3 regions of the Pseudomonas sp. zbq_18 genome follow, and region 1 is predicted to be linked to each of the others. Evidence: predicted binding sites of a transcription regulator. Region 1 holds the regulator's gene; each other region holds the start of a gene.
The links. Region 1 encodes sigma-54, which starts transcription at its own class of promoters, with help from an activator protein. Its sites were predicted from a motif close to ANTGGCATNNANNTTGCTNT; they were not measured.
Positions count from the first base shown of each region.

Region 2: a site for sigma-54 is predicted at 3,427-3,446, ahead of ACF8C6_RS04180 (ammonium transporter). Genes of this name have one in related genera too.
Region 3: a site for sigma-54 is predicted at 2,931-2,950, ahead of glnA (glutamate--ammonia ligase). Genes of this name have one in related genera too.

Region 1 covers NZ_JBICIT010000013.1:403,533-413,104, forward strand. Annotated here, with positions in the region: gene tldD (metalloprotease TldD) at 1-533, shown strand, start outside; gene yjgA (ribosome biogenesis factor YjgA) at 612-1,133, opposite strand; gene pmbA (metalloprotease PmbA) at 1,220-2,566, shown strand; gene ACF8C6_RS11480 (HPr family phosphocarrier protein) at 2,615-2,887, opposite strand; gene rapZ (RNase adapter RapZ) at 2,896-3,753, opposite strand; gene ptsN (PTS IIA-like nitrogen regulatory protein PtsN) at 3,771-4,235, opposite strand; gene hpf (ribosome hibernation-promoting factor, HPF/YfiA family) at 4,250-4,558, opposite strand; gene ACF8C6_RS11500 (RNA polymerase factor sigma-54) at 4,711-6,213, opposite strand; gene lptB (LPS export ABC transporter ATP-binding protein) at 6,355-7,080, opposite strand; gene lptA (lipopolysaccharide transport periplasmic protein LptA) at 7,080-7,625, opposite strand; gene lptC (LPS export ABC transporter periplasmic protein LptC) at 7,612-8,181, opposite strand; gene ACF8C6_RS11520 (HAD family hydrolase) at 8,191-8,715, opposite strand; gene ACF8C6_RS11525 (KpsF/GutQ family sugar-phosphate isomerase) at 8,715-9,572, opposite strand, start outside.
Region 2 covers NZ_JBICIT010000005.1:217,476-227,047, reverse strand. Annotated here, with positions in the region: gene ACF8C6_RS04200 (heavy metal response regulator transcription factor) at 1-23, opposite strand, end outside; gene ACF8C6_RS04195 (heme-binding protein) at 177-674, shown strand; gene uraH (hydroxyisourate hydrolase) at 689-1,099, shown strand; gene ACF8C6_RS04185 (putative bifunctional diguanylate cyclase/phosphodiesterase) at 1,161-3,170, opposite strand; gene ACF8C6_RS04180 (ammonium transporter) at 3,478-4,782, shown strand; gene ACF8C6_RS04175 (hypothetical protein) at 4,784-5,428, shown strand; gene sodB (superoxide dismutase [Fe]) at 5,505-6,086, opposite strand; gene ACF8C6_RS04165 (EamA family transporter) at 6,314-7,156, opposite strand; gene ACF8C6_RS04160 (LysE/ArgO family amino acid transporter) at 7,214-7,822, opposite strand; gene ACF8C6_RS04155 (ACT domain-containing protein) at 7,824-8,225, opposite strand; gene ACF8C6_RS04150 (LysR family transcriptional regulator ArgP) at 8,325-9,209, shown strand; partial or broken gene ACF8C6_RS04145 (methyl-accepting chemotaxis protein) at 9,424-9,572, opposite strand, start outside.
Region 3 covers NZ_JBICIT010000018.1:138,406-147,977, reverse strand. Annotated here, with positions in the region: gene ACF8C6_RS15240 (DUF4124 domain-containing protein) at 87-710, opposite strand; gene ACF8C6_RS15235 (DUF4124 domain-containing protein) at 726-1,277, opposite strand; gene glnA (glutamate--ammonia ligase) at 1,425-2,831, opposite strand; gene thiI (tRNA uracil 4-sulfurtransferase ThiI) at 3,166-4,623, shown strand; gene typA (translational GTPase TypA) at 4,754-6,571, shown strand; gene ACF8C6_RS15215 (EamA family transporter) at 6,628-7,503, opposite strand; gene ACF8C6_RS15210 (nitroreductase family protein) at 7,513-8,127, opposite strand; gene ACF8C6_RS15205 (LysR family transcriptional regulator) at 8,231-9,130, shown strand; gene ACF8C6_RS15200 (methyl-accepting chemotaxis protein) at 9,413-9,572, shown strand, end outside.

The sequences.
Region 1 (9,572 bases):
GTGGCTCGCTGAGCCTGGACGACGAAGGCACGCCGACTCACTGCACCACGCTGATCGAGAACGGTGTGCTCAAGGGCTACATGCAGGACAAGCTCAATGCTCGCCTGATGGGCATGGCGCCGACTGGCAACGGCCGGCGCGAGTCCTACGCACACCTGCCCATGCCGCGCATGACCAACACCTACATGCTGGCCGGCGAGAGCGACCCGGAAGAAATCATCCGTTCGGTGAAGAAGGGCATCTACTGCGCCAACCTTGGCGGTGGCCAGGTGGACATCACCAGTGGCAAGTTCGTGTTCTCCACCAGCGAGGCCTATCTGATCGAGGACGGCAGGATCACTGCGCCGGTCAAGGGGGCCACCCTGATCGGCAACGGGCCGGAAGCGATGAGCCGGGTGTCCATGGTTGGCAACGACCTGGCTTTGGACAGCGGTGTGGGGACCTGCGGCAAGGACGGTCAGTCGGTGCCAGTCGGCGTCGGCCAGCCGACCCTGAAGATCGATGCGATCACGGTGGGCGGCACGGGCGCTTAAGTGGGGCGGACGGTAGGCTGGGCTTCGCCTGCGCGGCCGGGCCTACGCGGCCCGGCCCAACCTACGGAGGATGAAGATTTAACGCAGGCCGCGCTGTACTTCGTCCAGGTCGCGGATGTATTTGAAGATTTTGCGCGCAGCGGTTGGCGGTTTGTTCCGCGCCGCTTCGTGCTGGGCATGACGGATCAGGCTGCGCAGGTGCTGGCGGTCGGTGTCCGGGTAGTCGGCGACGAAGCTTTCGAGGGTGCTGTCATCGCCCGCGATGAGGCGGTCGCGCCAGCGTTCGAGATTGTGGAAGCGCTCGTTGTATTCGCGCGTGGAGCTGTCGACCTGGTCGATCAGGGCCAGGATGGCGTCGATGTCCTGTTCGCGCATGAGTTTGCCGATGAACTGGACGTGGCGCTTCTTGGCCGCGTTGGCGGTGTGCTTGGGCGCGTCGGCTAGGGCTTTGCGCAGGCCGTCGGTCAACGGCAGTTTGGCGATCAGCTCGGGTTTGAGGGTGGTCAGGCGAGCGCCGAGATCCTGCAGGGCATGCAGCTCGCGCTTGATCTGGGTTTTGCTCTTCTCGCCGGAGAAGTCTTCGTCGTAAGAATCAGCCATGGGGGCGGTCCGGATGGAAACGTCGCCATGATAACCAGTCAGAGGAGGGCTGTCCCGAATGGCGCCTCCCGATCTTGGAGTGCAACATGAGTTCGATTGAAGCAGTAGGGCCTCAGGCTCTGCCGACATTGCAGGGCCAGGTCGAGGCGATCATCGCCGAGGCGCGTCGTCAGGGCGCCAGCGCCTGCGAGGTGGCGGTATCGGTGGAGCAGGGCTTGTCCTCCACGGTGCGTCAGGGCGAGGTGGAAACGGTCGAGTTCAACCGTGACCAGGGGTTCGGCATCACCCTCTACGTGGGGCAGCGCAAGGGCTCGGCCAGTACCTCGGCCAGCGGCGAAGCGGCTATCCGCGAGACCGTCGCGGCGGCACTGGCCATTGCTCAGCATGCGTCCGAGGACGACTGTGCGGGCCTGGCCGATGCGGCGCTGATGGCTCGCGAGCTGCCGGAGCTGGATCTGTACCACCCCTGGGATCTGGCGCCGGAGCGGGCGGTGGAGCTGGCGCTGAGTTGCGAGGAGGCCGCCTTCGCTCATGATCCGCGCATCAGCAATGCCGATGGCACCACGCTCAATACCCATCTGGGCTGCCGCGTATATGGCAACAGTCATGGTTTCGTCGGCGGCTACGCCAGCTCGCGGCACAGTCTGAGCTGCGTGATGATCGCCGAGGGCGACGGGCAGATGCAGCGCGATTACTGGTATGACGTCAATCGCCAGGGGGAGCTGCTGGCCGACCCTGTGCTGATCGGGCGCAAGGCTGCCGAGCGTAGCGTGGCGCGTCTGGGGGCACGCCCGGTACCGACCTGCGAGGTGCCGGTGCTGTTCGCCGCCGAGCTGGCCACCGGTCTGTTCGGCAGCTTCCTGGGGGCCATCTCCGGCGGCAACCTGTACCGGCACTCATCCTTTCTGGAGGGGGCTCTGGGCCAGCAGCTGTTCCCCGAGTGGCTGAGCCTCGATGAGCGCCCTCATATTCCGCGGGCAATGGCCAGCGCGGCCTTCGATGGTGATGGCCTTGCCACCTATGCCAAACCGTTCGTCGCCGGCGGTGAACTGGTGTCCTACGTCCTCGGCACCTACTCCGGGCGCAAGCTGGGCATGCCCAGTACGGCCAATTCCGGTGGCGTGCACAATCTTTTCGTCAGTCATGGTGACGAGGATCAACAGGCACTGCTGCGCCGTATGGGGCGCGGGCTGCTGGTGACCGAGTTGATGGGCCATGGCCTGAACATGGTCACTGGTGACTATTCCCGAGGGGCCGCCGGTTTTTGGGTAGAGAACGGCGAGATCCAGTTCCCGGTGCAGGAGGTCACGATCGCCGGTAATCTGCGCGACATGTTCCGGCAGATTGTCGCGGTAGGCAGCGATCTTGAGTTGCGCGGCAATATCCGCACCGGCTCGGTGCTGATCGAGAGAATGACTGTGGCCGGCAGCTAGCTTGGCTGGCATGCAAAAAGGGCCTCAGGGCCCTTTTTTCATGGGGAGCTATTCGCCTTCGTCGAACCTGTTGTTGATCAGTTCGACCAGGGCATCAAGCGCCTCTTCGTCACGTTCCCCCTCGCTGGACAGGAGCAGGCTGGTGCCCTTGCCGGCCGCCAGCATCATCACCGCCATGATGCTTTTGCCGTCTACCTGGCTTTCCGGAGAGCGCCCGACCCGTACCTGGCAGGGGAATGCGCTGGCTACGCCGACGAATTTGGCAGCCGCTCGCGCGTGCAGGCCGAGCTTGTTGATGATGGTGATTTCGCGGGCGGGCATTGCGTTCCTTAGCTCAGGTCGCGGTGGCGTATCTGGACGTTGTTCAGGATGGGTTTCAGGGTCTCGCCGAGGCGATTGGCCAGATAGACCGAGCGGTGGTGGCCGCCCGTGCAGCCGATGGCGATGGTCACATAGGCGCGATTGCTGGCGGCGAAGCGGGGCAGCCACTTGTTGAGATAGCCGAGGATGTCCTGATACATCTCCTCAACGTCTGGCTGGGCGGCCAGGTAGTCGGCCACGGGCTGATCCAGGCCGGACATGTCGCGCAGATCCGGTTTCCAGTAAGGGTTGGGCAGGCAGCGCACATCGAATACCAGATCCGCATCCACCGGCATGCCGCGCTTGAAGCCGAACGACTCGACCAGGAAGGCGGTGCCGGGGCTCGGGCGGTTGAGCAGGCGCAACTTGATGCTGTCGCGCAGCTGATAAAGGTTGAGGTGGGTGGTGTCGATCTTCAGGTCGGCCAGATCGGTAATGGGCGTCAGTAGCTGGGCCTCATCGCGAATGGCTTCGGCCAGGGAGCGGTTCTCGTTGGTCAGCGGGTGGCGTCGACGCGTTTCCGAGAAGCGCTTTAGCAGCGTCTCTTCGTCTGCGTCCAGGTACAGCACATCGCACTGGATGTGTCGATTACGCACTTCATCGAGAAGTTCGGGGAAGCGCTTGAGCTGGCTGGGCAGGTTGCGGGCGTCGACCGATACCGCGACCTGCGGGTGCAGCAGTTCGGTCTGCAGCAGGGCACGCTCTGCCAGATCCGGCAGCAGCCCGGCAGGCAGGTTGTCGATGCAATAGAAACCATTGTCCTCAAGGACATCGAGAGCCGTGCTCTTGCCCGAGCCGGAGCGTCCGCTGACGATGATCAGGCGCATGGCGCTGGCTCCCGTTTTTAGTGGCCGTTCTGTACGTCGACCACGACCTGGTACAGGCTTTCGTTGCTCGGCGCCTGGCGCAACCGTTCCCGTACCTCGCTGCGGTCAAGCATGCTGGCGATCTGGCGTAGTAGCTCCAGGTGCTCGTCGGTCGCTGCTTCCGGTACCAGCAGAACGAACAGCAGGTCGACCGGAGCGCCGTCGATGGCGTCGAAGTCCACCGCCGCATCCAGGTGCAGCACGGCACTGATCGGCGCGTTGCAGCCGGGCAGGCGGCAGTGAGGAATCGCAATGCCGTTGCCGAAACCGGTAGAGCCGAGCTTCTCGCGGGCAATAAGGTTTTCGAAGATGTCCTGGCTATCCAGATCGGGTAGATCACGAGCGACCAGGTTGGCAATCTGTTCGAGTACACGCTTTTTGCTGCCTCCCGGCACGTTCACCAGGGAACGTGCGGGAGTCAGTATGGTTTCGAGTCGGATCATGTGAGGGGTAAGTATCAGCGAGCTGCCGCGCCTTGCATGCGGTCCAGCTGCTTTTCCTTGTGCTTGATCAGTTGGCGGTCGAGTTTGTCAGCGAGCAGGTCGATGGCGGCGTACATGTCTTCATGTTCGGCGTTGGCCACGACTTCACCGCCGGCAATATGTAGGGTCGCTTCGATTTTCTGTTTCAGCTTTTCCACTTCCATGGTCACCTGAACGTTGGTGATCCTGTCGAAGTGACGCTCCAGTCGGCTGAGTTTTTCCCCGACGTAGTCGCGCAGGGCGTCGGTCACATCCAGTTGATGTCCACTGATGTTGACTTGCATAACGCATCTCCTTGTTGCCTTGTGTAAGAGACAGGCTATCGGGCCTGCCGCCGTAACACGTTGGCCGGAGGTTTGATGCACTACTGGCCGAGCTTCCCCTGATGCAGGGCTGGCGCGATACGCTAGTGCAGAAATCCCCCGTTCAGGGCCGTTTACATCAATCGCTTGCGCTCACTGGATGGCGCTATGCCGAGAGATTCGCGGTATTTGGCGACTGTGCGACGGGCTACCTGAATGCCCTGTGCCTCCAGTAAACCAGCGATCTTGCTGTCGCTCAACGGCTTTTTCGCGTTTTCCGCAGCCACCAGTTTCTTGATGATGGCGCGGATCGCGGTGGACGAGCATTCGCCACCCTCGGCGGTGCTGACATGGCTGGAGAAGAAATACTTCAACTCGTAGATGCCGCGTGGGGTGTGCATGAATTTTTGCGTGGTCACCCGGGAAATGGTCGACTCGTGCATGCCTACCGCCTCGGCGATGTCATGCAGCACAAGAGGTTTCATCGCCTCGTCGCCATAGTCGAGGAAGCCGCGCTGGTGTTCGACGATTTGCGTCGCCACTTTCATCAGGGTTTCGTTGCGGCTCTGCAGGCTCTTGATGAACCAGCGCGCCTCCTGCAACTGGTTGCGCATGAAAGTGTTGTCGGCGCTGGAGTCGGCGCGTTTGACGAAGCCAGCATACTGGGCGTTGACCCGCAGGCGCGGTACCGCTTCCTGATTCAGCTCCACCAGCCAGCGATCGTTGTGCTTGCGTACGATGACGTCGGGCACCACGTATTCCGGTTCGTTGGCTTCGATCTGCGAGCCTGGGCGCGGGTTGAGGCTCTGGATCAGCTCGATGATCTGGCGCAGCTCGTCTTCCTTGAGCTTCATGCGTCGCATCAGCTGGCTGTAGTCGCGGCTGCCGAGTATGTCCAGATGATCGTTGGCCAGGCGCTGTGCCTCGGTCAGCCAAGGGGTGTTGGCAGGCAGCTGGCGCAGTTGCAGCAGCAGACACTCGCGCAGGTCGCGGGCGCCGATGCCGGCTGGCTCGAAGTGCTGGATGCGGTGCAGTACCGCCTCGACCTCGTCGGCTTCGATTTCCAGTTCCGGATCGAAGGAGTCGACGATCTCCTCGATACTTTCTTCCAGGTAGCCCTGATCGTTGATGCAGTCGATGATGGTGACGCCGATCAGTTTGTCGGTATCGGACATCGGTACAAGATTGAGCTGCCACAGCAGGTGACTTTGCAGGCTCTCGCCGGCGGAGGTGCGGGTGGTGAAGTCCCACTCGTCATCATCGCTGCTTGGCAGGCTGCTGGCGCTGGTCTGGTAGACGTCTTCCCAGGCGGTGTCGACTGGCAGCTCGCTGGGAATGCGGTCGTGCCATTCGCCGTCTTCTGCGTTGTCGCTGTTGTTTACCGCGACGGTGCTGTCCTGGAAGCTGGAGCTGTCCTGCTGGACCGAGTTGCCCTGCTCGGCGTTGTCGGCCATGGGGTCGGAGTTGTCGAAGTCTTCTCCTTCCTCCTGGCGCTCAAGCATGGGATTGGATTCCAGCGCTTCCTGGATTTCCTGTTGCAGGTCCAGAGTGGAGAGCTGGAGAAGTCGAATGGCCTGTTGCAGCTGCGGGGTCATCGTCAGCTGCTGGCCCATCTTGAGGACTAGCGACGGTTTCATGGTGCGGGGCTGGTTACCTTGTTCACTTGCCGGCGCGCTGCGCCATCCACTGCAGGGCGGAAGGCCGCCCTTGGAAGCAATTTGTATGCCTGACCTTGAATCATTCCTTCCGTTTGCGCAAGCCCCTGCATGTTGGGCGCTTTACAGCCGGAACTCGTGACCCAGGTAGACTTCCTTGACCAGTTGGTTGGCCAGGATGGTCTGGGCATCGCCCTCGGCGATCAGCTGCCCGTCGTTAACGATATAGGCCGTCTCGCAGATATCCAGGGTTTCGCGCACGTTGTGATCGGTGATCAGTACGCCGATACCCTTGGCCTTGAGGTGGTGGATGATCTGCTTGATATCGCCGACCGAAATCGGATCGACGCCGGCGAACGGTTCGTCGAGCAGGATGAACTTGGGCTCGGTGGCCAGCGCGCGGGCAATCTCCACGCGGCGCCGCTCGCCGCCGGACAGGCTCATGCCCAGGCTGTCGCGGATGTGGCTAATGTGGAACTCCTGCAGCAGGGCTTCCAGCGCTTTCTCGCGGCCGGCCCGGTCGAGATCCTTGCGGGTTTCAAGGATGGCCATGATGTTGTCGGTCACCGACAGCTTGCGGAAGATCGAGGCTTCCTGCGGCAGGTAGCCAATCCCGGCGCGGGCTCTGCCGTGCATGGGTTGGTGGCTGATGTCCTGATTGTCGATCAGGACACGCCCCTGATCGGCCTGTACCAGGCCGACGATCATGTAGAAGCAGGTGGTCTTGCCGGCGCCATTGGGCCCGAGCAGGCCGACGATCTGACCACTTTCTATGGACAGGCTGACATCACGAACCACCTGGCGGCTCTTGTAGCTCTTGGCCAGGTGCTGAGCTTTGAGGATGGCCATTACTGGGCTTGCTCCGGCTGGCCTGCTTTCTTGCGCGGCTGCAGAATCATGTCGATCCGCGGGCGTGGGGTCGATACGTTGCTGCCGGTGGCGCGGCCTGCGTTGACGATCTGGCGCTGGGTGTCGTAGACGATCTTCTCGCCTTCGAAGACATTGCCCTGTTGGATTACCTTGGCCTGGTCGATCAGTACGATGCGCTCGTTGCTCGCGTAATACTGGATGGTCATGCCATAAGCCTTGACGATGTCCTTGTCGGCCGCCGGCTTTTGCTCGTAGTAGGCCGGTTTGCCGACCGAGGTGAAGACGTCGATGTCGCCATTGGCATCCTGGGTGATGGTCACGGTGTCGCCAGTGATCTTCAGGGTTCCTTGGGTAATCACCACGCCGCCGCGGTAGACCGCTACGCCTTGCTTATCATCCAGTTCTGCGCTGTCTGCTTGTACCCGGATCGGCTGGTCGCGATCACTGGGCAGGGCCCAGGCGCTGGCGCTTCCGAGCGCGCTGCCCAGGCAGAGCAGTAGGGGGAGGGTTTTAACGAACCTCATGCTGGCCTCTTACGTTGGACAGCAAGTTGATCTTGCCGTCGTTCATGTACGCTTTCATTCCCTGTGCCGTGGTCACCCCATTGGCGGCCTCGATTCTAACGGCTTGCCGGGTCTGCGCATATTCCTCGTCGGGGAATACGGTCATGCGGCTGCTGGTGATCACGGTCGGACGCCCCTTGGCGTCAGTGCGCGCAACCCGCACGTTGTCGATCAGTTCGACCTGCTTGCCTTCAGGGGCCACTTCGCCTTTGTCACTGCGCACATGCCAGGGATACTGTGTGCCTCGGTAGAGGTTCAGGTCAGGTTTTTCCAGCAGGGTCACGTCGCTGGCCTTGAGGTGCTCCAGTTTGCTGGCGGTCATCTCGTAGTGCAGCTTGCCGTCTGCCTGAAACTGCTGGGTGCTGGCGCCTACCACATAGAAATCGATGGGGTTTTCGCTATCTTTGCCGGTGTTCTTTTCCATGAAGCTTTCCGGGCGAACATTCCAGTAGCCGACTGCTGTCAGCAGAGCGACGACCAGCAGGCCGATCAGGTAGTTGCGTAGCTTGCCGTTCAAGGTGTGCTCCTAGAGGTAGGCGGCCTGCGCCGCCTCCAGGGTGCCCTGGGCGTGCATGATCAGCTCGCAGAATTCGCGTGCCGCGCCTTCACCGCCGCGGGCGCTGGTCACGCCGTGCGCATGCTGGCGCACGAAGCTGTCGGCACTGGCCACGGCCATGCCCAGGCCGACGCGGCGGATCACGGGTAGATCAGGCAGATCGTCGCCCAGATAGGCGACTTGTTCATAGCTTAGGCCTAGTTCGCCCAGCAGTTCATCCAGCACGACCAGTTTGTCTTCGCGGCCTTGATAGAGGTGCTGGATGCCCAGGTTCTGTGCGCGGCGCTCGACTACGGGGGTCTTGCGACCGCTGATGATGGCGGTGCGTACACCGGAGTTGATCAGCATCTTGATGCCGTGGCCATCCAGTGTATTGAACGTCTTGAATTCACTGCCGTCGGTGAGGAAGTAAAGGCGACCGTCGGTCAGTACGCCGTCCACATCAAAAATGGCCAGTTTCACGGCTTTGGCGCGTTGCAGTAGGTCAGTTTTCATCAGAGAACTCCGGCGCGCAGCAGGTCGTGCATGTTGAGGGCGCCGACGGGCTTGTCCTCGTCATCCACTACTACCAGTGCATTGATCTTGTGGTCTTCCATGATTTTCAGGGCTTCGGCGGCGAGCATCTCGGCACGGGCGGTCTTGCCGTGGGCGGTCATCACCTGGTCGATGCTGGCCTCGCGCACGTCGATGCCCTTGTCCAGGGTGCGGCGCAGGTCACCGTCAGTGAAGATGCCGGCGAGTTTGCCGTCGGCCTCGATGATGACGGTCATGCCTAGGCCCTTGCGGGTCATTTCCAGCAACGCCTCGCGCAGGCTGGTGCCGCGCGCCACCAGGGGGAGGCGATCACCGGCATGCATCACGTTTTCCACCTTGAGCAGCAGGCGGCGGCCGAGCGCTCCGCCCGGATGGGAGAAGGCGAAATCTTCGGCAGTGAAGCCGCGAGCTTCCAGTAGGGCGATGGCCAGGGCATCGCCCAGCACCAGCGATACGGTGGTGGATGAAGTGGGGGCCAGATTGAGTGGGCAGGCCTCCTGGGCGACGCTGGCGTCCAGGTTGACCTCCGCAGCTTTGGCGAGGGGAGAGCCGGGGTTGCCGGTCATGCTGATCAACTGGATACCCAGACGCTTGATCAATGGCAGCAGGGTAACGATCTCGGCAGTCGAGCCAGAGTTGGACAGGGCCAGCACCACGTCGTCCTTGGTGATCATGCCCATGTCGCCGTGGCTGGCCTCGGCAGGGTGGACGAAGAAGGCCGGAGTACCTGTGCTGGCCAGCGTGGCAGCGATCTTGTTGCCGATATGGCCGGACTTGCCCATGCCCACGACAACCACGCGGCCCTTGCACGCCAGAAT
Region 2 (9,572 bases), on a different contig from region 1:
TCTTCAACCACCAGGATACGCATGTCGATCTCCACTGCAGACGCATAGCCTAGGTCGATCCGCGCTTCTCTCCCATTACAAATTGGTAATCCGCCGGCAATCAGTCTGTGCGCAAGGGCTGGGCAAGATGCCCGCCACTGGCTCAGTCGAGCCTTATCCGGGAGAACCGCATGACCATCCGAACCCCTACCGTACTGTCGCTACTCGCCCTGGCCCTGGCGGCGAGCCCGGCCTGGGCCGAGACCCCGGCCGTGGCGCAGCGCGCCGATGTCAGCCTGGCCCTGGCCAACCAGCTGCTCGACGCCACCCTGGCCGCCTGCCATGCCGAAGGCCGCACGGCTGTGGCCGCCGTCGTCGACCGTGGCGGCAACCTGGTTGCCGTGCAGCGCGACGACAACGTCGGCCCGCACAACACCCTGGCCGCCCAGCGCAAGGCCTTCACCGCGCTGTCGACCAAGACCGCTACCGGCCTGCTGGCCGAGCGTGCGCGCAGCACCCCCGACGCGGAAAACCTCAACACCCTCGATGAACTGCTGCTGCTCGGTGGCGGCGTGCCGCTGAAGGTGGCCGACCAGGTGATCGGCGCCATCGGCGTGGCCGGTGCCGGCGGCGCGCAATTCGACGAAGGCTGCGCACTGCAGGCCATCGCCCAGGTTCTACCCACCCAACCCTGAACTGGAGATCCACCATGAAGATGCTGAAAAACCTGCTGCTCGGTAGCGCCCTGAGCGGCCTGTCCACCCTCGTCCTGGCCGCTGGCAACCCGCTCAGCGTGCACGTCCTCAACCTGCAGGACGGCCTGCCGTCCCCAGGCGTCGAGGTCAGCCTGGAGAAGCTCGACGGCGAGCGCTGGAACAAGCTGAACGAGGGCACGACCAACGAGCAGGGCCGCATCACCGCGCTCTACCCGGAGGGCAAGAAGCTGGAAAGCGGCACCTACCGCGTCACCTTCGAAACCGGCGCCTGGTTCAAGCAGCACGCCACCGCGACCTTCTTCCCGGAAGTGCCGGTGATCTTCGAGGTCGACGGCAGCGTGGCGCACTACCACATCCCGCTGCTGCTCAGCCCCTACGGCTTCTCCACTTACCGCGGCAACTGACGGCCGGGCAAACGAAAACGCAGGCCTGAGCCTGCGTTTTTTGTGTCAGTCGATGGGGCGGTTACAGGGTGGCCGGGTTACCGGCGCTGCTCAGACGGCGAGCCTGCTTGAGGTAGAGCGTCAGTTCGCGGGCCGGCAGCGGTTTGCTGTACAGGTAGCCCTGACCCTCGTTGCAGCCCTGGGCGATGATGTAGGCCTCCTGCTCGGTGGTCTCCACACCCTCGGCGATGACCTGCATACCCAGGCTCTTGCCCAGCTGGATGATGGCGCGAACGATGGTGGCGTCGTCCTCGTCTTCCAGCAGGTCCTGGACGAAGCTCTTGTCGATCTTGATCTTGTCCAGCGGCAGGCTCTTCAGGTAGCTCAGCGAAGAGTAACCGGTACCGAAGTCGTCGATGGCGATCAGTGCGCCGGCACGGCGCAGGCTGAGCAGGTTCTGCGCGGCGGTGCTGATGTCTTCCATCAAGCCGGTTTCGGTGACTTCCAGTTCCAGGCTGCGCAGCGGCAGGCGATAGACCTGCAACAGGTTGCTGACCATGCGCGGCAGCTCGTTGTGGTGCAGCTGCACGGTGGACAGGTTGACCGCCATGCGCAGCTCGCTGAAGCCCTGGTCATGCCATTCGCGCAGCTGACGGCAGGCCTGATCCAGCACCCATTCGCCGATGGCGATGATGGTGCCGTTCTGCTCGGCCAGCGGGATGAACAGGTCTGGCGGGACGAAGCCGTGTTGCGGGTGCTGCCAGCGGATCAGCGCCTCGACGCCGACCACGCGGTGGTCGCGGTAGTCGACCTGGGGTTGGTAGACCAGGTGCATCTCGTTGCGGCTGAGCGCTTCGCGCAGCTCCTTCTCCAGTTCGCGGCGGCGGCGCATCTCGCTGTCGACGCTGGCGATGTAGAACTGGTAACGGTTGCGCGAGCGGCTCTTGGCCAGGGTCATGGTCTGTTCGGCTTTCTGCAGCAGCTTTTCGGTGCTGTCGCCGTCTTCCGGGAACAGGGTGATGCCGATCGTGGCACGCAGGCGGACTTCCTGCTGCTCCAGGGTGAAGGGCGTTTCCAGGCTGTCGAGGATGCTCTGCGCCAGTTCGGCGGCTTCGTAGGGCTGCTCGATATCGGCCTGGACCAGGGCGAACTGGTCACCGCCCAGGCGTGCCAGCGCACCGAGGCGGCCGCTGTGGCTACGCAGACGGTCGGAGAGCGCCAGCAGCAGCTGGTCACCGGTCTGGTAGCTGAACTGTTCGTTGATCCCCTTGAAGTCATCCAGGCCGACGCACAGCACGGCTACGCGGCGCTGCAGGCGACCGGCATCCTCAAGAATCTGGTCGAGCTGCTGCTGCAGTTGCTGGCGGTTGGGCAGGCCGGTGAGGAAATCGTACTGCGAGATGCGCAGCAGGCTGTTTTCTGCTTCGCGGCGCAGGTGGGTGTTGCGCTCGATGGATTCCAGCAGCTGGTTGGCGGTGTTGATCCACAGCCCCAGCTCATTGTTCTCGTTGCCCTTGAGCATGGGCAGCTTGTGCTCGCTGGGGCGGTCCGGGTTGATGTTGGTCAGGTACTCGATGATCTTCGACAGCGGCTTGGTCAGCAGCCAGTGATAGACCATGTACAGCACCAGGCCCATGGCCAGGGCGCGCAGTACGCCGGAGATGAAGATGATCACCGAGGTGGTGATGAAGTTCTCCCCGTAGCTGGCGGTATCCAGGGTGATGGTCAGGTCGCCGTAGTACTCGCTGTAGGGGCCCTTGCCGACCAGCTGGGTGGCGAAGGTCTGCTCCTTGCCGAGAATCGGGTCGGTGATCCAGCGGCGGGTGGATTCGGTCAATGGCCGGGAGCGCTCGGCGAGCATGGGTTCGTTGGGGTGACCGATGGCCGCGTGGCGCACGGCCTCATGCTGGAACAGGCCTTCGACGACCTGCATGCCCATCTCGCGGTCGAGGCTGTAGACGGCTTGGGTGGACGGGTCGCGGAACATGCCGAGGATGCGTTGCGCATCATTGGCCACCGCCTGGCGAGTCTTGTGGATGTCGAAGACGATCTGCCCACAGCTCAACACGACACCGACCGCCAGCGCCGACATCAGGACAACACGCAGCAGTTTCAGCGACAGGCTGTTTTTCAGTTCCAGCTTCAAATGGGGATTCCTTGTTCGCCGCCGGAGGCATGTAACCGTGGAGAGTATTGGCAAATGCGCCATTGCCGTCAAAGGGCCATTACGCCATCACTGATTATTTTTGCGCGCGTACTGACTTGGCGCATGTTTCAGGTGGCGGCGAGCCGGTATGCGTTGCGTTGGTGCAGGCGAGTGAGGAGAGGGCCTGCTGACTGCTGAATAGTCTGGCACAAGAGTTGCGTTGCCCCGGCATCACCGTGCTGGGAGATTCGCCATGAAGCTCTACCTGTTGTCGCTGTGTGCCCTGTTGTTCTCACCCTCTGCCCACGCTGCCGATGGCAGTACCGAACTGGCCATGAATACCGGCTGGGTCGTCTTGGCCAGTGCGCTGGTGTTCTTCATGCAGGCCGGCTTCGCCCTGTTGGAAAGTGGCATGTCGCGAGCCAAGAATGCCGTCAACGTGATGATGAAGAACTACATGGACGGCTGTGTCGGCGGCATCGTCTATTGGCTGGTGGGCTTTGGCCTGATGTTCGGCGCCAACGCCACCGGCTGGTACGGCATGAGCCATTTCGCACCGAGCGAGGGCCAGCCCTGGGACTTTACCTTTCTGCTGTTCCAGATGATGTTCGCCGCCACGGCCGCGACCATCGCCAGCGGGGCCATGGCCGAGCGTACCCGCTACAGTGCTTACCTGGTCGGAGCCGTTGTCATCAGTGGCTTTATCTATCCGGTGTTCGGCAGTTGGGTGTGGAGTGGTGCCTACGGCGGCCAGGGCTGGTTGGCCAAGATGGGGTTCATCGATTTTGCCGGCTCCAGCGTGGTTCACGGTGTCGGCGCCTGGTGCGCCCTGGCGGGCATCCTGGTGCTGGGCCCGCGCCTCGGGCGCTTCGCCGCCGACGGTACGCCCAGGGTGATTCCGGGCCACAACATGAGTCTGGTGGCGCTGGGCGGCTTCATTCTCTGGCTCGGCTGGTTCGGCTTCAATGCCGGCAGCACTCTAGCGATGAACGAGAGCCTTGGCCTGATCGCCCTCAACACTCACCTGGCGGCGGCCGCCGGCGCGCTTGGCGCGGTGCTGGCGCTGCGCAGTACGGCCAGTCCGGTGCTGCTCAGCACCACGGTCAATGGTTCGCTCGGTGGTCTGGTCGGCATCACTGCCGGCTGCGCCACCATGCAGCCTGGCTATGCCCTGGTGACCGGACTGATTGCCGGTTTCGTGGTGGTGTTCGGCATGCGCCTGATGGATCGTCTGCGCCTCGACGATGTGGTCGGTGCGGTACCGGTACATGGTCTGGCCGGAGTCTGGGGCACGGTCGCGGCCGGGCTGTTCTACAGCGGGGATCTGTTCAGTTGGGCGCGCGTGAGTGTGCAGTTGATCGGCGCCGGCGCGGCGTTCCTCTGGGCCTTCCCGCTGGCGCTGGCGATGTACCTGATCCTGGCCAAGACCGTGGGCTTGCGTACTTCCACCCAGCACGAGCAACGTGGCCTGGACTACTCGGAGCATGCCGAAGCCGGTTATCCGGAGTTCAATCAGGCACTGACCTACGACGGCAGCGAATTGGCGCGGAGGACCTGAGATGAGTCTGACTACCCGTCGTCGCGCCATCTATACCGGGTTGGCCGGTCACTTTTCCGAAGATGAAGCGCTGCCCCTGCTGTCGCTGTGGGAAGCCAAGTACGCGGACAAGCCGCCGTTTGCCCTCAATGAGTTTCTGGCCGAGGTGGTGCAGCGTACCGAGCGCAAGTTCGAGCGCGCCCGCTTGTATCGTGAGCTGGTGGGGGCGCTGACCGGACCGACCGCCAATCTGCTGCCAGACCCGGCGCCACGTCTACAGGCCTGGCGCCAGGGTGCGGGTGTCGCTGCCGAAGAGGTGTCCGGGCCGGACGCATTGGCGCGGCAGACCTTCGAAGTGCTCAGTCGTGAGCTGTTCGGCCTGCTCGATGCCGACATGGTGCCGCGCCTGCGCCGCTTCGCCGCTGGCAATCTGAGTGGCATGCAGGTTGAAACCGAGCTGCGTCTGCGTTTGCGCGGTTGGCTGGAGCAGGGCGGTTCGCTGGGGCTGACGGCGCTCAATCTGGAGCAGCTGCGCATGCTGCTCAACCTGCTTTATATCGGTCTGTGCGAGTTCCTTGGGCCGGTCACCGCCGACCAGGTACTGACCCGCGCGGTGCAGAAGACCGAGCGCTACCACCTGCAGATGCCGCCGCAACGGCTGCTCTAGTTAGAGCCATAAATGCAAACGCCCCGGCATGGCCGGGGCGTTTGTTATGCAGTCGCCGAGGCGACTACATCCGGACTCAGGCCGCGAAGTTCTTCGCCACGAAGTCCCAGTTCACCAGGTTCCAGAAGGCTTCAACATACTTCGGACGCAGGTTGCGGTAGTCGATGTAGTAGGCGTGTTCCCATACGTCGCAGGTCAGCAGCGGGGTGTCGCCGCTGGTCAGCGGGCAGCCGGCGCCGATGGTGCTGGCCAGGGCCAGGGAGCCGTCGGCCTTCTTCACCAGCCAGCCCCAGCCGGAGCCGAAGGTGCCGATGGAGGTCTTGCTGAACTCTTCCTTGAACTTGTCGAAGGAGCCGAAGGCCGCGTTGATGGCGTCAGCCAGGGCGCCGGTCGGCTCGCCGCCGCCGTTCGGGCTCAGGCAGTTCCAGTAGAAGGTGTGGTTCCAGATCTGCGCGGCGTTGTTGAACACGCCACCGGAGGAAGTCTTGATGATTTCTTCCAGGCTCTTGCCTTCGAACTCGGTGCCCGGCACCAGGTTGTTCAGGTTCACCACATAGGCGTTGTGGTGCTTGCCGTGGTGAAACTCCAGGGTCTCGGCGGACAGGTGCGGCTCGAGGGCGTTTTTCTCGTATGGCAGCGGCGGCAATTCGAAAGCCATGGTCTATCTCCTTCATCAGGTCGGGATATGTGCGACTAGCGCGGGCCGTTCACGGGCGGCCGGAATGCGGGCGGCGAGAGCTAAAGCTCTTTTAGAGTGCCGCGAGCCCGGGATCATAGCACCCGAGCCTGGCCTTAACCACGCAGCAACTGTGTGGAAAAGCCGGTGCCAGGGGCTTTGTCCATCCTGGGGGTGGACAGATACGGGCGGCAAAAGTGCAGTTTGCTTCAGGTCAGTTTCATTAATGCTACGCCCGCGGCGATGATCAGGCAGGCGAGCAGGCGCAGCGGCTGCATGGATTCCTTGAGAAACAGCCAGCCGATCAGCAGGGCAAACAGCACGCTGCTCTCGCGCAGTGCCGAAACCAGGGCGACCGGTGCCTGAGTGGTGGCCCAGATCACCAGGCTGTAGGCCAGCATGGACATGGCGCCCCCGCCCAGGCCGCCGCGCCAGTGCGGACCGAGTTGAAGGAAGATGCGCGGCCCGCGGCGCAGGGCAATGACCAAGGCCGCAACTAGGCCGTTGACCAGGAACAGCCACAGCGCGTAGCCGATGGCGTCGCCATTGCTGCGCGCGCCGAGGGCATCGGCCACCGTGTAGCCGGCGATGCAGACGGCGGTGGCCAGGGCGTTGAACAGCAACGGGCCATTGAGTGAGCTGCCTGGGTGGCCGCCGCGCCAAGCCATCAGCCAGATCCCGCCGACCAGCATCAGCAGCCCCGCCCATTGCCCCGCCTGCAGTACATCGCCGGCCAGCAGGGCGAGCAGCGCCACCAGCAGCGGCGAGCTGCCGCGGGCGATCGGGTAGACCTGGGACAGGTCGCCATGCTGGTAGGCGCGGGAGAGGAAGAGGTTGTAGCCGATGTGCAGCAGGGCGGAGAGGGCGATGCAGGGCCAGGCGCTGGCCACCGGGATAGCGAAGAAGGGCAGAGCCGGCAGGGCCGCGCAGGCGGCGCCGATCTGGATCAGCGAAGCGGTCAGGTAGCGGTCCAGACCAATCTTGAGCAGGGCATTCCAGCCCGCATGCAGCGCGGCGGCGGCCAGCACCACGGCAAATACCGTCGTATCCACGTGCGCTCCCAGTCATGCTTGCAAGCGCCGCAGCATACCGCCGCGGCGCGGCTGTGGTCATGCTCCCGGCGCGTGCAGGATCAGTTGTGCGGCAATGGCGAACATCATGGCGGCCACTGTGAGGTCGAGCAGGCGCCAGGTGGCCGGTCGTGCCAGCCAGGGGGCGAGCCAGGCCGCACCCAGGGCCAGGGTGAAGAACCACAGGGCCGAGGCGCTGGCGGCGCCCAAGGCATAGGCGCCAGGCACCGGTTGCTGGGCGCCGAGCGAGCCAATCAGCAGCACGGTATCCAGGTACACGTGGGGGTTGAGCAGGGTCACCGCCAGGGCGGCCAGCAGCACGGCGCGGCGCGAGCGCGGGCCGCTGTCCTGCTGCTGCAGGGCCTGTGGGTTGAGTGCCCGGCGCAGGGCCTGTACGCCCAGCCAGAGCAGGAAGACCGCGCCGCCCCAGCGGGCCACGGCCAGCAGGGTTGGATTTTGCGCCAGCACGGCGGCCAGGCCGAACACCCCGGCGCTGACCAGCAGGGCATCGCACAGCACGCAGAGGGCTGCGGTGGGCAGGTGATGTTCGCGGCGCAGGCTCTGCGCCAGGACGAAGGCGTTCTGCGCACCGATGGCGATGATCAGGCCTGCAGCGACCAGCAGGCCGTTGAGGTAGCTCTGCCACATTTCAGCAACCCTCCACGGCCAGTTGGCGCAGCACGGACATGGCTTTGTCCGCATCGCCATGGGCGACGAACAGGTGATCGTGGTGGTAGCCGGCGATCACGTTGCAGCTGAGGTTGGCGCGGCCCAGGGCGGTGGCAAACGCGGCGGTGAGGCCGACGGCGGCCAGCGCCGAGTACACCTCCAGGGTGATCCAGGCGGCCACATAGTCATAACTCAGGCCCAGGCGATCGGCCTCGGCGCGGGCGAGGATCAACGTCGTGCCTTCGCTTTCCTGAAAGCTGCCGAGGGCCTTGGCGCTAGCGATCACTGCTGCATCGCTGACGCAGCAGAACACGAATTCGCCCGGGTTGAGGCGGGGCGAGAGGCTGGCCAGCAGTGTGTTCAGATCGGTTTCTCCGGCCATGGTGTTTTCCTAAGGTGGCGGTGAGTGGATGCTGGCCAGTCTCGGTGTTGGCGCTGTATAAGAAAAACAAATCATGCTGATCTCTCATTAGGAAATCTTATGTTCGACTACAAGCTGCTCGCCGCCCTGGCCGCCGTGGTGGAGCAGGGTGGCTTCGAGCGTGCGGCGCAGCTGCTCGGCTTGTCGCAGTCGGCAGTGTCGCAACGGATCAAGCTGCTGGAGGCGCGGGTCGGCCAACCGGTGCTGCTGCGTGCCACGCCGCCGGCACCGACCGAAGTCGGCCGGCGCCTGCTCAACCATGTGCAGCAGGTGCGCCTGCTGGAGCGTGACCTGCAGGGCCAGGTGCCGGCCCTGGCGGAAGACCAGCCGGTGGAGCGCCTGCGCATCGCCCTCAATGCGGACAGCCTGGCAACCTGGTGGGCACCGCTGGTGGGCGACTTCTGTGCCGAGCACAAACTGTTGCTGGATCTGGTGGTGGAGGACCAGGACGTTGGCCTCAAGCGCATGCGTGCCGGCGAGGTGGCGGCCTGCGTGTGTGCCGCCGAGCGGCCGGTGGCGGGCGCTCGGGCGCTGCCGTTGGGCGCCATGCGCTATCGCGCGCTGGCCAGCCCGGGCTTTATCGCTCGCCACTTCACCGCCGGGGTGAATGCCGAAAGCATGGCGCGGGCACCGGCCATTGTCTTCGGTCCGGATGACCTGCTGCAGCACCGCTATATGGCCAGCCTGGGGCTCAATGGCGCCTTCAACTATCACCTGTGCCCGTCCTCGGAAGGCTTCATTCGCCTGGCCGGTGCCGGGTTGGGCTGGGGGCTGGTGCCGGAGCTGCAGGTACAGCGCGAGCTGGCGAGCGGCGAGCTGGTCGAACTGTTGCCCGAGCGGCCGCTGGATGTGCCGCTCTACTGGCATCACTGGCGTAATGGCGGGGAGTTGCTGAGCAGCCTGACCCGTCACCTGGAGAAGGGCGTGGGGGGCTGGCTGGTCTAGGTTGCTGCCTGTTTCGCTGGGTTACGCCGCTGGGCGGCTAACCCAGCCTACGGGGCGGAGCGGGGCGCTGCGTGTCGCGAGGCGATGTGTTTGTGTAGGCTGGGTTAGGCCAAAGGCCGTAACCCAGCGGCGGAGTCGGGAATGCGCCGGGTTTCGCTTCGCTCTACCCAGCCTACGGGCATTGCTCTACCCGACCGATGGGAGTCGCGCGGGGTCAGAGCTGGAACTGCGCCACCAGCTGTTCCTGGCTGCCGGCCACCTTGCGCAGGTGTTCGCCGCAGTCGCGGGTGTGCGCGGCGGTGCGGCGGTTCTCGCCGGTCATGTCATTGAGGCGGTGCATGTGCTGATTGACTTCCTGGGTGG
Region 3 (9,572 bases), on a different contig from region 1:
TCGGCGCAGCTGCTGGCGCTGCGAGTGAACCAAAACAGGGAGAGCATAGATCTCGGTGCATTCTTATGCACCGATTTGGTGCTCGATCAAATGAAGGGCACGAAGGGGATGTCTCTGGGTTCTTTGGGTTTGTCGGCGATCGGGCACTCCGGGCGTACGCCCCAGTCGCCTTTTTTGCACGGATTGGTACGGCGTTTCTCGGCCAGCGAGATGCGCTTCATGTGGAAGGGTTGGCTGGGCGTGCGCTCGACGATACGGCCCTGGCTGTCGATGATTTCCACGGATATCTGGTGGGTGCCACGGTCGATGTTTTCCAGCGGAAATACCGGGCTGCGGCCGGCCTCGCCGGCGGGTTGACCGTCCAGGATCAGGCGGAAGCTGTGTCCAGGGTGCAGGGAGGGGTCGCTGCTGGCGGTGACGATCAGGTTGCCGGCCGCATCGCGGATGGTGGCATCGGGCTCGGGCACCAGGATGCGCAGCACGTCATAGGCCGGCTCGACCCGAGTGGTTGGGTAGGCCGGTATGGCGGCTGGCGGAGCCTGAGTGGGCGCCATTTTATTACTGGGTGCAATCTCCACCCGCTGCGCCTTTTCCGAGGGCGGCTGGTCGGTGAACACCCGGTTGCCCTCGGCGTCGATATAGGTGTAGACCCCGGCGTGTGCGGGCAGGCAGAACAGGCCAACTAGCAGGCAGAACAGCAGGCGGGGCATGGGGTTCCTTGGTGATCAGGGCGTGCGGGGTGTGGGTTTGGGTGGCGGGACGCGTGCCGGGCTGTTGGTGCTGATGCGCTGCACGGTAAAGATCACCGGTGCGCTCTGTTGTACCTGGCGTTCACCGCTGAGTACTTCTACAGCCAGACTATGTTCGCCGCGGTCGACATTGACCACCTGCAGGCGCGGTACGTTGCTCGGTTGGCCGTAGGGCTGGCCATCCAGCAGCAGGCGTAGCCGATGGCCCGGCATCAGGCGTGGAACGATGTTGACGTTAACGCTGAAGGTGCCGTTGTTGGCACGCAGGGCTTCTTCGCTGGGCAGGTCGGTCAGCTCCAGGGTCTGGTAGGGTGGGCCGCTGGCCTCGGGCTCTGCCGATTGCGCCGGAACCACGGGCTTCTGTGATTCCACCGTATTGGTCGGCGGCAGGCTCACGGCTTCCGTGCTCTGGCCTTCCGGTGGCTGGTTGGTGAACACCGTGTTGCCGTTGGCATCGGTGTATTTGTAGATCTGGGCGGCGGCCGGCAAGGCCAGGGCGCAGAGCAGGCAGGCAGTAAGCAGGCGCATCGTCGGGCTCCTGAGTGATCCTGCGGCAAGAGTTGCATCGCCGCTGCGGGTTGGCAAGCGGCGCTGCGGTGGGGCGTGGTCTGGTGCAACAAAATGGCAGAAAAAAAGAGGCCTCCCGAAGGAGGCCTCTTCTCTATCCGCGAAGGATTAGACGCTGTAGTACAGGTCGTATTCCAGCGGGTGTACGAAGGTGCGTACTTTGATTTCTTCTTCGGACTTCAGCTCGATGTAGGCATCGATGAAGTCGTCGGAGAATACGCCGCCCTTGGTCAGGAACGCACGGCCCTTGTCCAGCTCTTCCAGCGCTTCCTTCAGGCTGCCGCAAACCTGCGGGATGTTGGCAGCTTCTTCCGGCGGCAGGTCGTACAGGTTCTTGTCCGCAGCATCGCCGGGGTGGATCTTGTTCTGGATACCGTCCAGACCAGCCATCAGCAGTGCAGCGAAGGCCAGGTACGGGTTGGCAGCCGGGTCCGGGAAGCGCGCTTCGATGCGGCGGGCTTTCGGGCTGGAGACGTACGGGATGCGGATCGAGGCGGAACGGTTGCGAGCCGAGTAGGCCAGCATGACCGGAGCTTCGAAGCCCGGCACCAGACGCTTGTAGGAGTTGGTGGACGGGTTGGTGAAGCCGTTCAGGGCCTTACCGTGCTTGATGATGCCGCCGATGAAGTACAGGGCGGTATCGGAGAGGCCGGCATAGCCTTCGCCAGCGAAGGTGTTCTTGCCATCCTTGGAGATGGACATGTGTACGTGCATACCCGAACCGTTGTCGCCGTACAGCGGCTTCGGCATGAAGGTGGCGGTCTTGCCGTAGGCGTCGGCCACGTTGTGTACGCAGTACTTCAGGGTCTGAACTTCGTCAGCCTTGGCAACCAGGGTGTTGAACTTCACGCCGATTTCGTTCTGACCGGCAGTGGCCACTTCGTGGTGGTGCACTTCAACGACCAGGCCCATTTCTTCCAGGGCGTTGCACATGGCGGTACGGATTTCGTGGTCGTGGTCGACCGGCGGAACCGGGAAGTAGCCACCTTTGACGGCCGGGCGGTGGCCCTTGTTGCCGCCATCCACGTCCTGATCGGTCATCCACGAGCCTTGCTCGGAGTAGATCTTGAACATGGAGCCGGAGATGTCGGACTTGAACTTCACCTGGTCGAAGATGAAGAACTCAGGCTCCGGGCCGACGAATACGGTGTCACCGATACCGGTGGTCTTCAGGTATTCCTCGGCGCGCTTGGCGATGGAGCGCGGGTCACGGTCGTAGCCTTGCATGGTGCTCGGCTCGATGATGTTGCAGACGATGATGACGGTCGGTTCTTCGGTGAACGGATCCAGCACGGCGGTTTCGTCGACCGGCTGCAGGATCATGTCGGAGGCTTCGATGCCTTTCCAGCCGTGGATGGAGGAGCCGTCGAACATCTTGCCGTGCTCGAAGAAGTCTTCGTCCAGGGCGTCACGGGCCGGCATGGTCACGTGCTGCTGCTTGCCCTTGGTGTCGGTGAAGCGCAGGTCAACCCACTTCACGTCGTGTTCTTTGATCAGTTGAATCGCCTTCGACATGCTGTCCTCCAGGTGGAAAGGAAACAGGCACTTACCTGTCTCCGAAAAATTGGCGAAAGGCCGGGCGCGATAGTCGACCAGACCTGACTGCCTCACAAGGGAGCAAATTGCGTGCCAGTGCCCCGGAATGGGCAGAAGGGCTGCGGCGCAAGGGTGGCGGGGCTTGTGGCGTTTTTTTGAGCGCTTTTATGCACTCATCTGGTGCTTTAAAAAATCAATAGGCGCCAATTTGGTGCGTTAACCCTGCTTTTGCGGTTTTTGGTCAAAGCTTGAGCAATTTCCGCTATAATCCGCGCCCCTGTTTTTTGGCCTAGCTCCCGGCGCCCGTTTTCCCATGAAACTCATCGTCAAACCCTTCGCGGAAATCACCATCAAAAGCCGGCCGGTGCGCAAGCAGTTCATCCGCCAGCTGGCCAAGAACATCCGCACGGTGCTGCGCGATCTGGATCCGGCGCTGGACGTGCAGGGCGAGTGGGACAATCTTGATCTGATCAGCCAGGTCAGCTCACCGAAGGTGCAGGCCGAGATGTTCGAGCGCCTGCGCAACACGCCGGGTATCGCCCACTTCCTCGAAGTGCACGAATATCCCTACGTCGATTTCGATGACACCTTCGAGAAATGCCGCGCCCATTTCGGTGCGCAGATTGCCGGCAAGGTGTTCGCCGTGCGCTGCAAGCGCGCCGGCAATACCCACGACTTTTCCTCGGTAGAGCTGGCCACCCATGTCGGCAGCCGCCTGCGCCGCGAGTGCGGCGCCGCCGGTATCGACCTGAAGAAGCCCGAAGTCGAGGCGCGTTTTGAAGTGCGCTACGACCGTTTGCTGATCGTCCACGCCCAGCACGAAGGCCTGGGCGGCTACCCGCTGGGCTCGATCGAGCAGACCCTGGTGCTGATGAGCGGCGGCTTCGATTCCACCGTCGCCGCCTACCAGATCATGCGCCGCGGCCTGCTGACCCATTTCTGCTTTTTCAACCTCGGTGGTCGTGCCCATGAGCTGGGCGTGATGGAGGTGGCCCACTACCTGTGGCAGAAGTACGGCAGCTCGCACCGCGTACTTTTTATTAGTGTGCCGTTCGAGGAAGTGGTCGGCGAGATCCTCTCCAAGGTCGACAACAGTCACATGGGCGTGGTGCTCAAGCGCATGATGCTGCGTGCCTCCAGCCGCATCGCCGAAGAGCTGCACATCGATGCCCTGGTTACTGGCGAGGCGATCAGCCAGGTGTCCAGCCAGACCCTGCCGAACCTCTCGGTGATCGACGCGGTGACCGACACCCTGGTGCTGCGCCCGCTGATTACCGCGCACAAGCAGGACATCATCGATACCGCCACCGCCATCGGCACCGCCGAGTTCGCCAAGAACATGCCCGAGTACTGTGGGGTGATCTCGGTCAACCCCACTACCCGCGCCAAGCGTGGACGTGTCGAGCATGAAGAAAGCCTGTTTGATATGGCCGTGCTCGAACGCGCCCTGGAGCGTGCCACACGGGTGACCGTGGACAAGGTGATCGACGAGCTGGGCCAGGATGTGCAGGTCGAGGAAGTGGCCGAGGCGCTGGCCGGGCAGATCATTATCGACATCCGCCACCCGGATGCCGCCGAGGATGAGCCGCTGGAATTGCCGGGCATCGAGGTACAGCCTCTGCCGTTCTATGCGCTGAACAACAAGTTCAAGGAACTGGATGAGACCCGCCAGTACCTGCTGTATTGCGACAAGGGCGTGATGAGTCGCCTGCATGCTCACCATTTGCTCAGCGAGGGGCATGCCAATGTGCGCGTCTACCGCCCTCGCTAGAACCACGCGCCTGCTGGCCGAGGTCCGCCGCCGGCGGCCTCCCGACCCGCGCCTGACGTAATCGCCCATTCACAACGGCCAGGCACACTGCCAGGCCACAGCTTTCAGAATCCCTAATCGAGACGACATCGTGATCGAAAAACTGAGAAACATCGCCATCATCGCCCACGTCGACCATGGCAAGACCACCCTGGTAGATAAGCTGCTGAAGCTCTCCGGCACCCTCGACCGCAAAGAAGCGGAATCCGAGCGCGTGATGGACTCCAACGACCAGGAAAAAGAGCGCGGCATTACCATTCTGGCGAAGAACACCGCCATCAAGTGGAACGGCTACAACATCAACATCGTCGACACCCCCGGCCACGCCGACTTCGGTGGTGAAGTAGAGCGCGTGATGTCCATGGTCGACTCCGTGCTGCTGGTCGTCGACGCCCAGGACGGCCCGATGCCGCAGACCCGCTTCGTGACCCAGAAGGCGTTCAAGGCCGGCCTGCGTCCGATCGTGGTGGTGAACAAGGTCGACCGTCCGGGCGCGCGTCCGGACTGGGTCATCGACCAGATCTTCGACCTGTTCGACAACCTCGGTGCCACCGACGAGCAGCTGGACTTCCCGATCGTCTACGCCTCGGCCCTGAACGGCATCGCCGGCATGGATCACGAGAAGATGGACGACAACATGGATGCCCTGTTCCAGGCCATCATCGACCACGTGCCGGCCCCGGACGTCGACGTCGACGGCCCGTTCCAGATGCAGATCTCCCAGCTGGACTACAACAGCTTCCTCGGCGTGATCGGCATCGGCCGCATCGCACGCGGCAAGGTCAAGACCAACACCCCGGTCGTCGCCATCAGCGACGACGGCACCAAGCGCAACGGTCGTATCCTCAAGATCATGGGCCACTCCGGCCTGCAGCGCGTGGAAGTGGCCGAAGCCGAAGCCGGCGACATCGTCTGCGTCTCCGGCATGGACGAGCTGTTCATCTCCGACACCCTGTGCGACCCGCAGCACGTCGAGGCGCGCCCGCCGCTGACCGTCGACCAGCCGACCGTGAGCATGACCTTCCAGGTCAACGACTCGCCGTTCGCCGGCAAGGAAGGCAAGTTCGTCACCAGCCGCAACATCAAGGACCGTCTGGACAAGGAACTGCTGCACAACGTGGCGCTGCGCGTCGAGGCCGGTGATTCCGCCGAGAAGTTCAAGGTCTCCGGTCGTGGCGAGCTGCACCTGTCGGTACTGATCGAAACCATGCGCCGCGAAGGCTTCGAGCTGGCCGTGGGCCGCCCGGAAGTGGTGATCATCGAGAAGGACGGCGAGAAGCAGGAGCCCTACGAGAACGTCACCATCGACATCGAAGAGCAGCACCAGGGTCCGGTGATGGAGCAGATGGGCATGCGCAAAGGCGACATGACCAACATGATCCCCGACGGCAAGGGCCGTATCCGCCTGGAATACATCATCCCGGCGCGCGGCCTGATCGGCTTCCGTAACGCCTTCCTGACCATGACCTCGGGTACCGGCATCCTGACCTCGACCTTCGACCACTACGGTCCGGTCAAGGCCGGTGACGTGGCTCACCGCCAGAACGGCGTGCTGGTCTCCATGGCTACCGGTACTGCACTGACCTATTCCCTGGAAACCCTGCAGGATCGCGGCAAGCTGTTCCTGAGCCCGGGCGACGAAGTCTACGAAGGCCAGCTGGCCGGCATCCACAGCCGCGACAACGACCTGGTGATCAACCCGACCAAGGCCAAGAAGCTCGACAACATGCGCGCTTCCGGCAAGGACGAGACCATCTCCCTGACGCCGGCGCTGAAGTTCACCCTGGAGCAGGCGCTGGAATTCATCGACGAAGACGAGCTGGTGGAAGTGACGCCGAAGTCGATCCGTCTGCGCAAGAAGATGCTCAACGAGAACGACCGCAAGCGCTACGAGCGCAGCAAGGTCTAATCCTCGCGCAGTGAATGAAAAGCCCCCGTCGGAGTGATCCGGCGGGGGCTTTTTCTTTAGCTGCGCTGCAGCACCGGTTGGGGTGTGGCGCGTTGCGCCAGCTGGCCGAGCCAGACGCTGCCCAGCACCACGAGCATGCCCAGCAGTTGCAGCGGACTGAGGCTCTGCTGCAACAGCCCCCAGCCGAGCAGTACGGCACTGACCGGGCTGAGGAAGCCCAGCGAGGATACCGTTGCCGGCTCCAGACGGGCGATGCCGCGGAACCACAGCAGGTAGGTGAAGGCGGCGCCGATCAGGCTCAGGTAGGCGATGCCGGCCAGGTTGGGCAGTGACAGGCTCGGTGGCGTCGGCTCCAGCAGCAGAACCAGGGGAATCAGCAGCACGCCACCGGCCACCAGTTGCCAGGCGGTGAAGGTCAGGGTCGAGGTCGGCGGCTGCCAGCGGCGGCTGAGCACCACGCCCAGCGCCATGGACAGGGCACTGAGCAGACCGGCGGCGATGCCCAGCGGGTCCAGCGTCGCCTGTGGTGTCAGCACCAGCAGCGCCACGCCGAGCATTCCGGCCAGTGCGCCGACGATGGCCAGGCTGCGGATCGGCGTGCCCAGACTCAGGCGCGCCAGCCCGATCACCAGCAGCGGCTGCAGGGCACCCAGGGTGGCGGCGACGCCGCCGGGCAGGCGGTAGGCGGCGACGAACAGCAGGCTCCAGAACAGCGAGAAGTTCAGCGCGCCGAGCAGGAGCACCCGGCCCCACCAGCGCCCCTGGGGCAGCTGGCGCACCAGCAGGAGCAGCAACAGGCCGGCCGGCAGCGCGCGTAGCAGGGCCATGGTCAGCGGATAGCCCGGTGGCAGCAGCAGGGTGGTCACCACGTAGGTGCTGCCCCAGATCGCCGGGGCCAGGGCGGTGAGCAGAAGATCGGTCGAGCGGCTCATGACGTTACCTCAGGCGAGTTCGAGAATCTGCTGCAGCGGGCGGCGCGGTTTCTGCGGCCAGTTGCCGGGCGCGGCGCGGCCCATGGCCACCAGCATCACCGGGATCTCGTTGGCGCCGAGGCCGAAGCTGGTGGCCACGGCCGGAGCGTCGAAGCCGGTCATCGGGCAGGCACCGAGGCCCAGGGCCTGACCGGCCTGCATCAGCGTGGCGGCGGCCAGGGTGGCACTGCGCACGGCCTCGTCGCGGCGCGCCTGTGGTGAGTCGCGGTACAGCTGTTCGGCGGCCAGCTGCCAGCTGCGAGGCATGTTCGCCGGCATGAAGCCGGCCTCGACCGAGCTTTGTAGGCGCTCTGGCAGCTGCTCGGTGTCGGGCAGAACGCCGCAGAGAATGAAGGTCACGGCCGCTTCGCTGACCTTGGGCTGATCCCAGGCCAGCTGGCGCAGGCGTTGTTTGCCGGCGTTGCTGCGTACCGCGATGAAGCGCCAGTTCTGCAGGTTGAAGGCGCTCGGTGCGCGGCTGGCCCAGCCGATCAGCTCATGGATGGCGGCGTCATCCAGGTGCGTCTCGGGATCGAAGTGGTTGAGGGAGCTGCGTTGGGCGATGGCTGCGAGCAATGGATGCATGGGTGACACCTGTCGAGTGGGATTGAGGACAGGCTAATTCGTCACTCTGGGATTGATAATTGGCGTTAGGATTAACGCTCTATTTACTCGGAGTGTTGAATGCATGGACCGCTTCACGGCCCTCAATGTCTTTCGCCAGGTCGTCGAGCTCGGCAGTTTTGCTGCCGCTGCGCGTCAGTTGAGTCTGTCGCCGGCTGCGGTGAGCAAGAACATCAACGAGCTGGAGGCGCATCTGGCGGCGCGCCTGCTCCATCGCACCACGCGGCGACTGAGCCTGACCGAGGCGGGTAGCCGCTATTACGAGCAGGTGGCGCGGGTGCTTGATGACCTGAGCGAGGCCGACCAGTCGCTGGGGCCGCTCCAGCAGCAACCGAGCGGACTGCTGCGGGTCAGCGCACCGATGTCATTCACCTTGGTGCGCCTGGCCGAGTTGATGCCGCGCTTTCTCGAGCGCTATCCGCAGTTGTCGCTGGATTTGCAGTTGGAGGATCGGCGAGTCGATCTGATCAAGGATGGCTTCGACCTGGCGTTGCGCGGCAGCGATCGCCTGGAGGACTCCAGCCTGGTTGCGCGCCAGCTGACCACGCTCAACCATGTGTTGTGCGGCTCGCCGGAGTATTTCCAACGCCACGGCGAGCCATCCGAACCGGATGACCTGCGCCGGCTGGAATGCGTGCAGTTCACTCTGTCTGGGCATGCGGCGGAGTGGGAGTTCAAGCGTGGCGATGAAACGCGCCGCGTGCCGGTGCGCGGGCGCTATCGGGTCAACTCCAGCCTGGCACTCTGCACGGCGTTGCGCGGCGGGCATGGCGTCAGCCTGGTGCCGGAGCTCTATGTCCGCGAAGACCTGGCCGCGGGGCGTCTGCAGGCGGTGCTGAAGGATTGGCAGATGGTGCAGACGCAGCTCTATGCCATCTACCCGTCACGCCGTTACCTGCAGCCCAAGGTGCGGGCATTTGTCGACTTTCTGGTGCAGGAGCTGGGGCGCGATTCAACCGGATAGCCTCACGCGCGGCGGTGTGAGCCCCCTTCGTGGTGAATGCGTCCTGTGGCGCGCGGAGGTTGCCCTTGTGTGCGTGCGACCTTCAACGTGACGCCTTTTCGCACCTCGATGGCGCAATGCTTCTATCGTTAACCCTGTGAAGTCAGCCAGTCTTGCTTAACCCTCCGGCGTCCTCGCCTGATGCGCGCGACGATTGGCGGATAGCTGCAAACTGCGAGGTGCGTGGCTCGGCATTTGCTAGTCCAGACCTTTCGCAGTTTCGTCCGATTCAGGAGTTCGACGATGAATGCGCTGTTGCTGCCCGGGGTCGGAGCCCTGGAAAAATTCAGCTTCGCCCGCAAGTTCCAGCTGCTGGCACTGCTGTTCCTGCTGCCGCTTGGCTACGCCGCCTGGTCGATTGGCGACAACTACCTGGGCAAGCTCGACGTGGTCGATAGCGAGC